3 regions of the Novosphingobium sp. BL-52-GroH genome follow, and region 2 is predicted to be linked to each of the others. Evidence: riboswitches for the same ligand, from Rfam matches in the RefSeq annotation. Region 2 holds a riboswitch; each other region holds the start of a gene.

What was found. Region 2 has a riboswitch for cobalamin ahead of ACFFDA_RS12590 (PepSY-associated TM helix domain-containing protein). Riboswitches for the same ligand answer to the same signal wherever they lie in the genome.
Region 1: it holds a riboswitch for cobalamin, as region 2 does, so the genes downstream of both, cobW (cobalamin biosynthesis protein CobW) here and ACFFDA_RS12590 (PepSY-associated TM helix domain-containing protein) in region 2, are expected to answer to the same signal.
Region 3: it holds a riboswitch for cobalamin, as region 2 does, so the genes downstream of both, ACFFDA_RS04425 (CbtB-domain containing protein) here and ACFFDA_RS12590 (PepSY-associated TM helix domain-containing protein) in region 2, are expected to answer to the same signal.

The regions. Positions count from the first base shown of each region.
Region 1 covers NZ_CP171149.1:1,022,343-1,024,601, reverse strand. The annotation lists gene ACFFDA_RS04410 (PepSY domain-containing protein) at 1-359, shown strand, start outside; cobalamin riboswitch at 439-684, shown strand; gene cobW (cobalamin biosynthesis protein CobW) at 885-1,934, shown strand; gene cobN (cobaltochelatase subunit CobN) at 2,074-2,259, shown strand, end outside.
Region 2 covers NZ_CP171151.1:524,056-526,314, reverse strand. The annotation lists gene ACFFDA_RS12595 (hypothetical protein) at 1-197, opposite strand, end outside; cobalamin riboswitch at 369-612, shown strand; gene ACFFDA_RS12590 (PepSY-associated TM helix domain-containing protein) at 827-2,002, shown strand; gene ACFFDA_RS12585 (TonB-dependent receptor) at 2,059-2,259, shown strand, end outside.
Region 3 covers NZ_CP171149.1:1,028,021-1,030,279, forward strand. The annotation lists cobalamin riboswitch at 1-255, opposite strand; gene ACFFDA_RS04420 (histidine phosphatase family protein) at 324-911, opposite strand; cobalamin riboswitch at 910-1,055, shown strand; gene ACFFDA_RS04425 (CbtB-domain containing protein) at 1,087-1,314, shown strand; gene ACFFDA_RS04430 (CbtA family protein) at 1,322-2,071, shown strand; gene ACFFDA_RS04435 (hypothetical protein) at 2,256-2,259, shown strand, end outside.

The DNA.
Region 1 (2,259 bases), on a different replicon from region 2:
CGCACGAGGACGCCTATTACTACGCCCGCCGCTTCCCTGCCCCGCTGCCCGTCTGGCGCGCGCAACTGTCGGATGCCGAACACACGCTGCTCTACCTCGATGCCACCTCGGGGCAGCTAATACGCGCGTTCGACCGCAACGGACGCGGTCATCGCTGGCTACAGGACGGGCTGCACAGCCTCGACCTGCCGGTCCTGCGGCGTCGTCCGCTGTGGGACATCGTCGTCTTGCCCCTCCTCGCCATGGTCACCCTGGTCTGCGCGACGGGGACCTGGATGGGATTGAGCAAGGTCCGGCGCGACGTGCGGCGCCTGCGCCGCAGAATGATCCGGCGCTGGCGTCGGGCAAGCTCTGCCTGAGTGTCTCTGAACCCGAATCTTCCGATTGGCAGGCCGGAGGAATCGCCCTAATGCGGTCCCCGGCAGGCGCTCACGCACCTGTCGAAAAGATCGCGCCGGTGCCTCGATACGAGGCTTAAAACGGGAAGGCGGTGAGGGTGGCGCCAGCCATCCGATTCCGCAGCTGTCCCTGCAACTGTAAGCGGCGAGCGCGATGTACATCGTTTCCCCCAAGCCGGGGGAAGCAGCCACTGGGCCGGACGCTAAGTCATGCGGGGCCTGGGAAGGCCGTGCATCGAGCGAAGACCCGCGAGCCAGGAGACCTGCCGGCGTCTGGTCGCTCATGCCTTGGCCCAGGGGGTGGCCGTGGCACGGTATTTTCCGTCTGAGCGACGACGAGTCATGCGGCCGGGGCCGCATCGGCACGCGTGCCGCGGGCGCTTGTCGCGCCTGCCCGCAGCGCGCGTGCCGACCGTCGTACCGCGCCTCACCGTGCGAAACGACGGCAGGCCCCGCCGTGCCAGTCGCTGCGCGAGGAGAAGACCATTGAGCAAAGTGCCCACCACCGTCATCACCGGCTTCCTCGGAGCGGGCAAGACCACGCTGATCCGCCACCTGCTGCAGAACGCGAAAGGTCGCCGCCTCGCCCTCGTCATCAACGAGTTCGGCGACGTCGGCGTCGACGGCGAACTGGTCAAGGGCTGCAACGACGACGCGTGCCCCGAAGACGACATCGTCGAGCTGGCCAACGGCTGCATCTGCTGCACGGTCGCCGACGACTTCCTGCCGACGATGATGAAGCTGCTCGACCGCCCCAACCCGCCAGAGCACATCATCATCGAGACGTCCGGCCTCGCCCTGCCCAAGCCGCTGGTGAAGGCCTTCCAATGGCCAGACATCCGCACCCGCGCGACGGTCGACGGGGTGGTCGCGCTGATCGACGCGGATGCCGTCGCGGCCGGGCGCTTCGCCACCGACGAAGTCGCGCTGGCTGCAGCCCGCGCGGCCGATCCCAACCTCGACCACGACAGCCCGCTGGAGGAATTGTTCGAGGAGCAACTGGGCTGCGCCGATATGGTCGTGCTCAACAAGACCGACCTCGTCGATGGGGCGACACTAGCCCGCGTCGAGAGGCTGGTGGCGGCAGAAACCCGCCCCGGCGTGAAGATCGTGCGCGCGGACCACGGCGCGGTCGACATCGCCGCGTTGCTCGGCATCACTGCGGCGGCCGAGGACGACCTCGACAGCCGCAAGTCGCATATCGACGGGCTCGAGGACGGCCACGACCACGACGATTTCGACAGCTTCGTCGCGCAGGGCGGCGAGGTCGCCGATCTCGATGCGCTGGTGGCACGGATGGCAGCGCTGATCGCCGAGCATGACGTGCTGCGGATCAAGGGCATGGTCGCAGTGGCGGGCAAGCCGAGCCGGTTGATCGTCCAGGCGGTCGGCCCGCGCATCCAGCATTTCTACGACCGCGCCTGGCTTGCGGGCGAGGCGCGCCGCACGCAACTGGTGGTGATCGGCCAGAAAGGTCTGGACCGCGTGGCCATCGAGGTTGGGCTGGCGGATGTGCTCGGCGTTGTAGCCGCGTGATGTTTTCCCACCGTCCTGGCGAGGCCCTGCGTGCGGCGGCCCGGAACGTCGGCGAGCCCGCCAAGCGGGTGCGGCAATCCAGAGTCGCGTGGCAACGACGGAACTTCGCGCCGCCCCCCTCCGCGCGAGGCATCGCCTGATGCACCTGCTGTCCGCCACTCCGGGGACCATTTCCAATGGCGACGAGGCGATCGACCTCGACCAGCCGCCGGGCGACATCGTCATCCTGACGGTGGCGGACAGCGAACTCGCGTGTTTCGCCAAGGCGGCGGCGCAGCTTCCCGCCGGCGCGCCGAGCGTGCGGCTTGCCAACCTGCTGCAGCTC
Region 2 (2,259 bases):
TTTCCGTCAGGCAAGCTACCTTTGTTGTGTCCTCCCGGCTGCCTCTTGCTGTCCATCTGGATAGCGATGGTGGTCGTGCGGTGTTCGATACCGTCAAAACAGAGCTGCACAGTCAGGAATTTCGTGCTGGTCGATGCGACCATGTAACCCTGCGGCACCACGAACTTCGCGCACAACGCCAGCATCACCATCAGCAAGGCGAGACTGCGATGATCGCGGATCAAAGCGCGGAAATGGCATTGAGGTGCCCCTTATCCGGCTGGGAGGCGAAAGTCATGCGACAGAATGTCCTATGGTGTTTTCGTAATCATCTTGCGGTTCCAGAATGATTCGCATATCGGCGCACACACGATGCCGGGGACAAATCCGGTTTCGATGATCGCGTCGGTGCCTCGAAAGAGGCTTAATAGGGAACATGGTGCGGGTGGACTTCCACCCTAAGCCAAGGCTGTCCCTGCAACTGTAAGCGGCGAGCGCGATGTACATGTGCGGCGGGCAATTGCCTTGTCGCCAGCCACTGGGTCGGACGCAAAATCCTGCGAGACCTGGGAAGGCCGTACATCAAGCTGTGACCCGTGAGCCAGGAGACCTGCCGGCGATGTGGTCGCTCTTGCTTTGGTCCAGGGGATGGTCAGGGCACGGTACTCCGTCTGAGCGACGAGTTGCGGCTGGGTCCGCAGCGGTGGGCAACCGCCGGTCGCCTCCTCGCGCCCGGCATCCTCCGCTGTAACTGTTTCGGTACGTTACCGGGACTGGTCCTAACCGTTCGAAACTTGTGGCTGCTGTCGCGCCCCTCGATGCGCGGGAGACAGGTGGAGGCGTGCGGGTGGAACAGGGCAAGGCAAGGCGATCAGCGAAAGCGCGGCAGTCCACGACGGCCTTGCTGCACCTGTGGCTTGGCCTCAGCGTCGGCCTTCTGCTGACCATCTGCGGGCTGACCGGCAGCTATCTCACCTTTCATCAGCAGATAGAGCGATCGGCCTTGGCCGAGTTGCGTCTTTCTCCCGGAGTCCAGCCCGCGAGCTATGAGGCGGTCTACCGAACCCTGACCCACGTCGCTCCATCCGCGCCCGGAGACTGGAACATCGAGCTTCCTGTCGGCGGCGGCATTATTACGAGCAGACTGCCCGGCAAGGATGGCCCGCGCATGGTGTCGATAGACCCCGCAACGCTGCGTGTCGTGCGCGACGTGCAGTGGGGGGAGACCATCTCCACCTGGTTGTATGAACTGCACTATCATCTGCTGATGGGGCGCACCGGCGCGAGCGTGATGGGCGTTGCAGGGATTGCCATTATGGTGCTGCTCGCCCTTGGCGGTGTCCTGTGGTGGCGATCGGGGCGGTCCATGCGGAGCCGTCTCTCCTTCCGGGCCAGCGGGACAGGGCAGCGCAAGCTCTATGACGCGCATCGTCTGATCGGCCTTGCGAGCCTCCTCCTCCTTTTCATCAGCGTTCTGACGGCGGTGGCGATGAGCCTGCCCAAGCATGTGCGACCGATGCTGGCGGCGGTATCGCCCATCTCCCGTCTCTCTGACACCAGTTCCGGCTCGGCCCGTGGCAGACCCAGAATGGGCATTGACCGCGCTCTGGCGATCGCCCGTACGGCAGTGCCCGATGGCGAGGTCCGCTGGATCAGGGTGCCTGCCAAGAGCGAGGGTGCGTATATCGTCCGCTTCTGGCAGCCCGGCGAGCCGAGCAGGCGCTTCCCTAAGAGCAGCGTCTCGATCGATCAGTATGACGGTCGCGTGCTCGCGATCTACCGCGCGCCGCGGGGCTCGATCAGTGATGGCATATTGCTGTGGCTCTATCCTTTGCATGGCGGCGAAGCCTTCGGCGTCGCGGGACGGGTCATTGTTGCTCTCCTCGGCTTGGTCCCTGCCATCCTGTTCGTGACGGGCCTCCTTCGCTGGCGGAGCAAGGTCGCACGTCTGGCTGCAGCCACACGGAAACAGGCCAAAGTTTTGAATACCGACGCCCGGCCGGCCACCATCCGCAATCAATGATATGTTGTATCATTCAATCTTCTTCACTATTGAGATCAGTTATCGGGGGGAATCAAATGACGAGGAATTTTCGGTCCGCGCGGGTGCTGGCGACGGCATCGTCTCTTGCGGCGGTCGTATATGGCGCTGCGGCCCTGGCGGCGGATGAGCCAGTCAGTGCGTTGGATGAAGCCATTATCGTCTCGGGGGAACGTGAAGTTCCGCTCGATGCGAAAACGCAGACTGGCTCCCGCCTAGGGCTGGAAATCCGCGAAGTG
Region 3 (2,259 bases), on a different replicon from region 2:
CATGAGCGACCAGACGCCGGCAGGTCTCCTGGCTCGCGGGTCATGGCTTGATGCACGGCCTTCCCAGGCCTCGCATGTCGCAGCGTCCGGCCCAGTGGCTGGCGGCCCGGGTCTTCCCGTCCGCACATGTACATCGCGCTCGCCGCTTACAGTTGCAGGGACAGCCTCGGATTCGAAAGGTCCGCTTGCGCGGATATCCCTCACCGTGTTCCCGTTTTAAGCCTCTTTCGAGGCACCGGCGCGATCATTTCGCCCGGGCTCGCTCGTGTAGCCTGCCCGGACGGAGCGGCGGATATCGACAGTTGCGACAGTTCGCAAGAGGGTCAATCGAGCCCTAGCGACTGCAACCGCCACCTGCCGTTGAAGGACAGCACCGTCCGCGAGAGCGGCGCCACGTCGATGGCGAGAGTGGCGGGAAGGGGAATGTCCAGCGCGTGGGCCAGCGCGGCGCGGATCGGCATCGCATGGGTGATCGCGCAGGACGTTGCCGGCGCCGCGGCTATGGCGTTGAGCCAGCGGCCGATGCGCGCCTGCACTTGCGCCATGGTCTCGCCGTCGGGCGTGCCCTGCACGGGATCGGCAAGCCAGGCAGGCAGAGCGGCCGTGTCTGCTGACGCGATCGCGTCGAAAGACCTGCCGGACCATGTCCCGTGGTCGATGTCTGCCAGCGCGGGATCGATCCGGGCGGCAAGGCCCATGGTGGCGGCAGTTTCCGCAGCTGCGCGGGAGGGCGCGTGCAGCACATCGCCTGCGAATCGCACCGGCAGGACGCACGCCGCCGCGGCGCGTCGGCCAGGCTCGTCGAGCGCGTCGTCGGGGCCGGGAAAACCGCCGCTGCGGCTTAGCGGTGTCGTGGCCGCGCAGAGCAGCAGCAGGGTCGTCGCCAGGGAAACCTCCAAAAGCGTTGCCAACTCGGCATTGACCGGATGGCCGATCGGGCCCTAAGTGGCCGGGACTTTCAGGATGGGGAAGCCGGTGAAAATCCGGCGCGGTCGCGCCACTGTAATCGACGTTCGCCGTCGAGAGCCAGACCTTCACCCTGGAATTTGTATCCCCGGGACGCGAAATCCCCTGAAGGAGCGTGACATGTCCAAGTCTGCAGCCCTGTTCGACGACAGTTTCATTCCCGTACAGGGTGGCACCGCCATCCCGGTCGAGGACATCGCCCCCTGGGCCGTGCTCGGCACGTTGCTGGCGCTCATCTTCCTCTACTTCGTCAGCACCGAGCAGGGCGCCTTCGCGCTGTTCCAGGGCATGTACGTGCACGAGTTCGTCCACGACGGACGCCATCTTCTCGGCTTCCCCTGCCACTGATCCGGCGATGACCAGGGACCTGTTGTGGCGCGGAATGCTGGCCGGCATTCTCGCGGCCCTGCTCGCCACGCTCTTCGCGCGCGCCTTCGCCGAACCGCAGATCGACCTTGCCATCGGTGTCGAGCAATCGCACGCGGCACATCATATGAGCGGGCCAGCGCCCGCTGCCGAGCCGGAGGAGGAACTCGTCAGCCGCTCGACGCAGAAGGGCGCCGGGCTGTTGACCGCCATGGCGCTCTACGGTGCGGCGGTAGGCGGCATCTTCGCGCTGGTCTTCGCCTATGGCTATGGCCGCTTCGGCGCGGCCGGGCCGCGCAGCCTGGCGCTGCTGATGGCGGGGCTGGTGTTCCTGCTGGTGGTCGTCGTGCCGGCCATCAAGTATCCGCAGACGCCGCCCGCGGTGGGTAAGCACGAGACGGTTGGCCTGCGCACGGCGGCCTACTTCGCGATGATCGTCCTCTCGCTGGGCGCGGCGGTGATCGCCGGCAAGGTGCGCGCGGTCCTTGCGGCGCGGTCCGGGCGCGGGTTCGATGCGACGCTGCTGGCGGTCGGCAGCTATTGCGCGATCGTCGGCCTGGGGCAGTTCCTGCTGCCCACCGTGGACGAAGTTCCGGCCGATTTTCCGGCGACGCTGCTGTGGAATTTCCGCGTCGCCTCCATCGGCACGCAATTCCTCCTGTGGGCGACGATCGGCATCGCCTTCGGGCTATGGGCGGAGACCGTGCTCAAGCGACAGGGTGCTTCGCCCGCGCGCTGAAATCCGCTCCCTGTCGGCAGGCCGGTCCGGGCGCGCCCCGGGCCGTGCGGGCAGGAGCGATAATCGCTGGCCTAGGGCTCGATGATCGGTCACCTTGCGCATGCCCATCCTGGCAGGAGTATGCGTGTACCGCTCAACGTTGATCGCCGTCAGTGCAATCGTTTCCGCCACGCCCTGCGCGGCCATGG